DNA from 2 places in the Roseateles paludis genome. Region 2 is predicted to be linked to the other one. Evidence: predicted binding sites of a transcription regulator. Region 2 holds the regulator's gene; the other holds the start of a gene.
What was found. The regulator sigma-54, encoded in region 2, starts transcription at its own class of promoters, with help from an activator protein. The targets are predictions, from matches to a motif close to TGGCANGNAANCTGCTTT.
Positions count from the first base shown of each region.

Region 1: ABDJ85_RS09890 (formate/nitrite transporter family protein) is a predicted target of sigma-54. The motif match lies at 1,635-1,652, and genes of this name have one in related genera.

Region 1 covers NZ_JBDPZD010000002.1:849,782-853,978, forward strand. Annotated here, with positions in the region: gene ABDJ85_RS09885 (bifunctional protein-serine/threonine kinase/phosphatase) at 1-1,528, opposite strand, end outside; gene ABDJ85_RS09890 (formate/nitrite transporter family protein) at 1,852-2,661, shown strand; gene ABDJ85_RS09895 (bifunctional protein-serine/threonine kinase/phosphatase) at 2,681-4,197, shown strand, end outside.
Region 2 covers NZ_JBDPZD010000001.1:1,126,292-1,130,488, reverse strand. Annotated here, with positions in the region: gene lptA (lipopolysaccharide transport periplasmic protein LptA) at 1-240, shown strand, start outside; gene lptB (LPS export ABC transporter ATP-binding protein) at 240-1,022, shown strand; gene ABDJ85_RS05325 (RNA polymerase factor sigma-54) at 1,040-2,575, shown strand; gene ABDJ85_RS05320 (hypothetical protein) at 2,864-3,415, shown strand; gene ABDJ85_RS05315 (methyl-accepting chemotaxis protein) at 3,487-4,197, shown strand, end outside.

The DNA of each region.
Region 1 (4,197 bases), on a different contig from region 2:
CGCGGCCCACAGCCTTGTTGACGAGCTGGGCCAGCCACATGGGCACATCGGGCCTCAGGCGGCTCAAGGGTGCGGGCTCGCGCCGAAAGCGCGCCACCTGGTAGGGCTCGACCTCGCCATAAGGCAGCCGCCCGGTCAGGGCTTGGTAGAGCGTGACGCCGAGTGCGTAGAGGTCGCTGCCGGCATCCGCAGCAGCGGGTGGGTCGTCCCATTGCTCGGGGTTGATGTAGCTGGGCGTGCCGGCATGCAGGTCGCGCAGCGCCGCCGGCGCGCGGGGCGAGAGCGCAACGCCCAGGTCCAGCAGCCGCCACTGGCCGTCATCGCCCAGGTGCAGGTTGCCGGGCTTGATGTCGCGGTGCACGCAGCCCGCTGCATGCAACAGGCTCAGCGCTTGGGCGAGCTGCGTCGCCAGGCCCACGGCCTCGGCGGGGTCCAGGCGCTGCTTGGCCAGCAGCTGCTCCAGCGTGCGGCCGGCATGCCAGTCGAACACGCCGTAGAAAGCGCTGGGCGCCGCCGGCGTGTGCACGCGCACGAGGCCGGCTGCTGCCCCTTCGCGCCGGCGGCCACGTGCGGCTTCAGTCAGCCGACGGCCCAGCCACAGCTCGTGGGCCAGCATGGCGCGCTCTTCGGCATCGCTGGCGCGGCTGGGGTGCAGCAGCTTGAGCGCCACCAGTTGCCCGGCGGGGTCGCGCGCCTGCAGCAGGCGGTGCACGCCGTTGTCGGCCACCACGGCGGTGACGGTGTAGCCGTCGAGCACGGCCCCCACACCCAGCAGGCCGGGCACGGGCAGGGTGTGGCTCTGGCCCAGCAGGTCGGCATAACCCAGGGCGCCGAGGCCTTTGACGTCCATCACCAGGGCGGTGGCGTTGTCGTGGCTGCCGGCATCGAGCGCGGCCTGGGCCAGGCCCTCTGCGGCCGCCTGGGCGGAGGTCGCCTCGCGCAGCAGGCGGGCGATGTCGCGGGTGCGGAGCACGCCGTGGATGCCGTCGCTGGTCAGCAGCAGGCGGTCGCCAATCTGCAGCTCCCCCTGGCTGTGATCGAGGTGCAGCAGGTCATCGAGGCCGACGGCGCGCGTGAGGCCGGCAAAGTCGGCGCGCTCCATGCGGTGGTCTTGCGTGAGCTGCAGGCAGGCGCCGTCGCGCAGCAGCCAGGCGCGGCTGTCGCCCACATGGGCAATGGCGTAGCGACGGCCTTGCAGGGCCACGGCCGTGAGCGTGCACAGCGCCTGGCGGCGCGAGTCGCGGCGGTTGTAGGCGGCCAGCCAGGCGTTCTGCGTGGCCAACAGGCGCTCCAGGGCCACGCTGGCATCCCAGCTCAGTGGCGTGGCATGAAAGTCCGACAGCAAGGCCATCACCGTGGTCTGCGCGGCCATCAAGCCGTCGCCGCCGGTGCTCACGCCGTCGGCCAGCGCAGCGACCCAGCCGCGGTCGGACTCGTGCGCGGCCGCGCGCTGCACACCCGCGAAGTCTTCATTGCGCTCGCGGCGGCCTTGCAGGCTGGCAAGGCCCACGTCGATCTCAAAGCTCATCAGGTGTTCGCACTGTTTTGGGGTGCATTTGACCCGGCCGGGTGCATCTTGCGCCAGCCAGGGGGCATCGCCTGCGTTTCCGCCTGCGTTTAGCCAGCCCCATTGCTGGCATGGACATTGCACCGCAAGAACGAGACCACGCCAGGCAGGCCCTGCCCCGGCGTGTTCGCGGGATCGCCACCGAGGGCGGCCCGCCACCCTCCCCTCCGGCCCCTACCCAGGACGCCCCGTTGCCGTTTGGCCCCGTGCCAGCCGGTCGCGGGGCGTTGCGCTTTTTGGGGCTGGCCCTGCCCCTGATCCCAACCGCTTTGCGGGAGTGCTCCATGGCCTACCTAGTCCCCAATGAATTCGTGACCAAGATGATCGACGCCGGTGAGGCCAAGATCTTCATGTCCACCCGCGACACGGTCATCCGTGCCTACATGGCCGGCGCCATCCTGGCCCTGGCCGCCGCGTTTGCGGTGACGGTCAATGTGCAGACCGGCAACCCGCTCATCGGTGCGCTGCTCTTCCCGGTGGGCTTTTGCATGCTCTACCTGCTGGGCTTTGACCTGCTGACCGGCGTGTTCACGCTGTGCCCGCTCGCCGTGCTGGACCGCCGGCCCGGCTGCACCTGGAACGGGGTGCTGCGCAACTGGTGGCTGGTCTTCATCGGCAACTTTGCCGGTGCCTTCACCGTGGCGGTGTTCATGGCCATCATCTTCACCTTCGGCTTCAGCGAGGCGCCCAATGCCGTCGGCATGAAGATCGGTGTGATCGGCGAGAGCCGCACGGTGGGCTACTCGGCCCACGGCGCGGCCGGCATGTTGACGCTCTTCATCCGCGGCGTGATGTGCAACTGGATGGTGTCCACCGGCGTGGTGGCGGCCATGATGTCCACCTCGGTGTCGGGCAAGGTCATCGGGATGTGGATGCCCATCCTGGTGTTCTTCTACATGGGCTTCGAGCACTCGATCGTGAACATGTTCCTGTTCCCGTCGGGCCTGATGCTGGGCGGCCACTTCACGATGATGGACTACCTGCTGTGGAACGAGATCCCCACGGTGCTGGGCAACCTCGTGGGCGGGCTGACCTTCGTGGGCCTGACCCTGTACTCGACCCACGCGCGCACCGCACCGCGCCGCGCTGCCTGAGCCCCCAGGAGCCCACCGGATGCTGGCTGCCCCGTCCCGCCTGTCTGCCGCCGCGCTGAAGCTCAGCCTCGGCCAGCACGCCGAGGCCGGCCGCAAGCCTGTGCAGCAGGACTGCCACGGCGCCCGCATCCCGCCGCAACCGCTGCTGGCCAGCAAGGGCGCCGTGCTGGCCCTGGCCGACGGCATCGGCTCCAGCAGCGTCAGCCAGGACGCCAGCCGCGCCGCCGTGCGCGCGGTGCTGGAGGACTACTACGGCACCTCCGAGGCCTGGAGCGTCAAGCGCTCGATGCAACGCGTGCTGGCGGCCACCAACTCCTGGCTGCATGCCCAGACCCAGCGCAGCCCCTACCGGCACGACCATGACCGCGGCTATGTCTGCGCGATGGCCGTGCTGGTGCTCAAGGGCCGGGCGGCGCATTGCTTCCATGCCGGCGACGTGCGCATCGCTCGCCTGCAAGACGGCGTGCTCGAGCCGCTGACCGAGGACCATCGCGTCTACATCGGTGGCGGCCAGAGCTATCTGAGCCGCGCGCTGGGCTTTCAAAGCCGGCTGGACGTGGACTACCGCTGCCTGGCCCTGGAGCCCGGCGACATCTACCTGCTGGCCAGCGACGGCGTGCACGAGCACCTGCTGCCCGCCGACCTGCGCGCCGCGCTGGACGCCCACCCCGACGACCTGGACGCCTGCGCCCGCCAGCTGGTGCAGGCCGCCTTCGAGCGCGGCAGCCCCGACAACCTCAGCCTGCAGCTGGTGCGCGTCGAGGCCCTGCCCACGGCCGACCTGATCGAAGCCCAGCAAGCGCGCGCCAACCTGCCCTTCCCGGGCCTCTTGGCACCGCGCAGCGAGCTGGACGGCTTTCGCATCGAGCGCGAGCTGGCCGGCAGCCACCGCAGCCACGTCTACCTGGCCACCGAGGTGGCCACCAGCCGGCTCGCGGTGCTCAAGACGCCCTCGGTGGACCTGGCCCAGGACGAAGCCGCGCTGGACCGCCTGATGCTGGAGGAGTGGATTGCCCGCCGCATCCAGAGCCCCCATGTGCTGCGTCCCTTTGACGCCGTGCGCCCCCGCACCCAGCTCTACAGCGCGACCGAATACGTCGAAGGCCAGACCCTGGCGCAATGGATGCGCGACAACCCCCGCCCCGAGCTGGAGGCGGTGCGCGACATGGTCGAGCAGATCGCGCGCGGCCTGCAGGCCTTCCACCGCCTGGAGATGCTGCACCAGGACCTGCGCCCCGAGAACCTGATGATCGACCGCAGCGGCACCGTGCGCATCATCGACTTCGGCAGCGTGCAGGTGGCCGGCCTCAACGACGCCGCCGGCCCGGATGCCGCGCCCCAGGTGCTGGGCACCCTGCAGTACACCGCCCCCGAGTGCCTGCTGGGCGAGCCCGCCACCGAGCGCTCCGACCTCTTTGCCCTGGGCGTGCTGGCCTACCAAATGCTGTCCGGCCGCCTGCCCTACGGCACCCAGGCCGCCAGCGTGCGCACCGTGCAGGACGTGCAGCGCCTGCGCTACCTGAGCGTGCTGGACGA
Region 2 (4,197 bases):
GTGGTCAAGGTCTTGCGCGGCACGGCCGTGGCCGAGGAGGTCTCGGGCGCCGTGGTGCTCTATGACAACCGCAACGAGGTGTTCCGCTTCGAGGGGGGCCACGCCTCGCCCAACCCGGCCGGCCGTACCCGACTGGTGATCATGCCTCGGGCCTCGGCGGCCGAGGCAGCAGCCTCCGCGGCACCGTTGCCGCTGCAGCCCAGCACCACGCTCACCCCTCCCGCGAAGACCGCTCCGTGATGACTGCCGCGACGGAGAGCCGCCACGAGACTGCCGCGACGGAGAGCCGCCTCGACGCCGAGAGCCTGGCCAAGAGCTACGGCGTGCGCCGCGTCGTCAAGAACGTGCACCTCAGCGTGCGGAGCGGCGAGGTGGTCGGCCTGCTGGGCCCCAACGGCGCCGGCAAGACCACCAGCTTCTACATGATCGTCGGCCTCGTCCGCTCGGACGCGGGCGTGATCCGCATCGACGGCCAGGAGGTGCAGCGCTTGCCCATCCATGCCCGCGCGCGGCTGGGCCTGTCCTACCTGCCGCAGGAGGCCTCGATCTTTCGCAAGCTCAGCGTCGAGCAAAACATCCGCGCGGTGCTGGAGCTGCAGCAGGACGAACGCGGCCGCTCCCTGCCCAAGGCGCGCATCGACGAGCTGCTCGAAGGCCTGCTGCACGACCTCTCCATCGAAAGCCTGCGCCACAGCCCGGCCCCCGCCCTCTCGGGCGGCGAGCGCCGCCGCGTCGAGATCGCCCGGGCGCTGGCCACTCAGCCGCGCTTCATCCTGCTGGACGAGCCCTTTGCCGGCGTGGACCCCATCGCCGTGCTGGAGATCCAACGCATCATCGGCTTCCTCAAGGCGCGCGGCATCGGGGTCCTGATCACCGACCACAACGTCCGCGAGACCCTGGGCATCTGCGACCGGGCCTACATCATCAGCGAGGGCACGGTGCTGGCCCAGGGCACGCCGGACGAGATCGTGGCCAATCCGGACGTTCGCAAGGTGTATCTGGGCGAACACTTCCGCATGTAGGGCAAGAGCGTCCGTCGATGAAGCCCACCCTACAGCTCCGCCTCAGCCAGCACCTGGCGCTGACGCCCCAGCTGCAGCAGTCCATCCGCCTGCTGCAGCTCTCGACCCTGGAGCTGAACCAGGAAGTCGAGCAGATGCTGGCGACCAACCCACTGCTGGAGACGGAGGAGGAGTTCAGCGTCAGCACGCCCGAGCTGGCCAGCAATGCGCCGGCCGAGCGCGACGATGCCGCCCCCGACTACAACGACAGCGCCGAAGCGAACACTGAAACTGCAGGCGAGCGCGAGCTGGCAGCCGACGACTTTGGCACCACCGACCGCGAGGACTGGTCCAACGGCACCGAAGGCGACGACTTCGACGGCATCCGCGAGCTGCCCAGCAGCAGCCCGGCCAGCAGCGGTGACGACGACGGCGAGCGTGGCGAGACCGAGTCGGCCGACATCAGCCTGGCCGAGCACCTGGCCCAGCAGCTGGCCGGCATGCACCTCTCGGCGCCCGAACGCACGGCGCTCCAGATCCTGATCGACTCGCTCAACGAGGACGGCTACCTCGAAGACAGCCTCGAAGAGATTGCCGCCAGCCTGCTGCCCGGCGAGGACGAAGAAAACGCGGAAAGCCGCGAGGAGCTGCTCGACCACCTGCGCATCGCCCTGCGCTGGCTGCAAAGCCTGGACCCCGCCGGCATTGGCGCCCGCAGCCTGCCCGAGTGCCTGTGCCTGCAGCTGGCCACCCACCCGGCCAGCCCCGAGCGCGACCTGGCCGCCACCATCGCGCGCAGCCACCTGGAGCTGATGGCGCGCCGCGACACGCGCCGCCTGCTGCTGGAGACCGGCGCCGACGAGGCCCTGCTGCGCCGCGCTCAAGGCCTGATCACCACGCTGGAGCCCAAGCCCGGCCGCCGCTTTGCCACCAACAGCGCCGCCGCCGTGGTGCCCGACGTCATCGTGCGCAAGACCGGCCCCGGGGGCCGCGAGTTCCGCGTGATGCTCAACCCCGATGTCGCCCCCAAGCTGCGCATCAACGAGCTCTATGCCAATGCCCTGCGCGCCACGCGCGGCGGCATCAGCAACTCGCCGCTGGGCGGGCAGTTGCAGGAGGCGCGCTGGTTCATCAAGAACATCCAGCAGCGCTTCGAGACCATCCTGCGTGTCAGCACCGCCATCGTCGAGCGCCAGCGCGGTTTCTTCCAGCACGGCGAACTGGCCATGAAGCCCCTGGTGCTGCGCGAGATTGCCGACGAGCTGGGTCTGCACGAGTCCACCATCTCGCGCGTCACCACCGCCAAGTACATGGCCACGCCCTGGGGCACCTTCGAGCTGAAGTATTTCTTCGGCTCGGGCCTCAACACCGAGACCGGCGGCGAGGCCTCCAGCACCGCCGTGCGCGCGCTGATCAAGCAGTTCATCGCCGCCGAAGACACCAAGAAGCCGCTGTCGGACAGCGCCATCGCCGGCATGCTCGACGAGCAGGGCATCCAGTGCGCGCGCCGCACCGTCGCCAAGTACCGCGAGGCGATGAAGATCGCCCCGGCCAACCTGCGCAAAGCCCTCTGATCACAGGGCCTACCGGCTGCGGAGCAGCCGGGTGTCGCGTGCTCAACACAGACACGCAAATGTCATGGGCGCTGAACCGCCAAAAAGCACCGATTGGCCCCCTCGCAACTTACCAGGGTCGGTTGTGAGCCCCCCGGAACTGACAGCACACTCAAATTCGCATGCGAGCAAGGCTCCAGGTCGTTGCCGCCGCACAGGGAGAGTGCAGTCACGTGGGCGTTGACCCCATGGCTCTCCTTGTTGTCGGCGCCTGCGCTCGCAGCGTCAACTTTTCAGGAGAGGCTCCCCATGTCCATTTCTTCCGTGTCCAGCAAGCTTTTCGCGACGGCCCTCGTCGCTGTCGGGTTCGTCGTCAGCACCGCCTCCGCCGCATTGCCTCCAGAAGTGCAAGCCAAAGTGGACAAGGCCAAGACCCGCCTGGTCGCGCTGGCAGCCGACCCCGGTGTGATCGCCGCCATCAAGGACGCCAATGCCAAGGGCGACGGCGGCATGACCAATGGCAAGTGGGTCGATCTGCCGGACTCCGACGCCTTCATCCAGGCCCTGCTCAAGTCCAAGGTCAGCCTGCAGATCGCCAAGTGGGAGCAGGAAGACGACAACATCAACAAACTGCTGCTGCGCGACCAGAAGGGCAACCTCGTTGGCGCCAGCGTGCGCCCGCTGATCTGGAACAACGCGACGCGCCCGGTCTTTGCACAAGCCCTCAAGGGCCAGGCCTGGGCCGCTGACGAGATCAAGCCCGACACCTCGACCCAGGTGCCCAGCGTGCACGTGTCAGCGCCGGTGCTGGACCACGGCAAGCCCATCGGCGTGCTGCACGGCGCCGTAACCGCCAAGTGATAGCGCGAAGTGAAAGCGTGCCGGGCTGCTAGCGGCCCGGCTGGATGCACAACCGTTCCCAGGAGCAAGACATGCTCAACTCCCTCAAAGTCGGACACCGCCTTGCGGCCGGCTTTGCCACCGTGCTGATCCTGCTCGGCATCATCAGCATGCTGTCGCTCGGCCGCCTGGCCTCGCTCAAGTCCGATCTGGCCGCCGTCACGGGCGAAGCGCCGGAACGCCTGGCCAGCAAGCTCAGAGACCTGGCGCGCTACCAGAGCGTGACCATCCGCGACGTGATCATGCAGGACGACATGGCCTTCAAGAAGAAGGAATTCGACCTGATGAAGGCGGCCCGTGCCGACTACGAAAAGACCTCGGACAGCCTGGCCGCGCTGGTGCAGAACGAACCTGCTACGCGTGACGCTTTGGCCCGCGCCGCCAGCGCGCTGGCCAGCACCAAGGGCATGATCGAGAAGATCGTCAACCTGACCATGAGCGATGACATGGCCGGGGCCTCGGCCATGATCCGCGACCAGCTGCGCCCCGCCCAGGTCGCGCACGTCAAAGCGCTGGACGAGGTGATCGACAGCATCAAGGTCTCCTCCAGCCGGCGCGACGAAGCCGCGACCGCCAGCTACCGCGTGTCGGTGTGGCTGATCATCGGGCTGTCGGTGGCGGCGCTGCTGGTGGGCGGCATGGTGGCCTGGCGCATCCAGCTCAGCATCACGCAGCCGCTGGCCGAGGCGGTGTCGATCGCCCAGTCCATCGCCGAAGGCGACCTCTCGCGCGAAATCCACGAG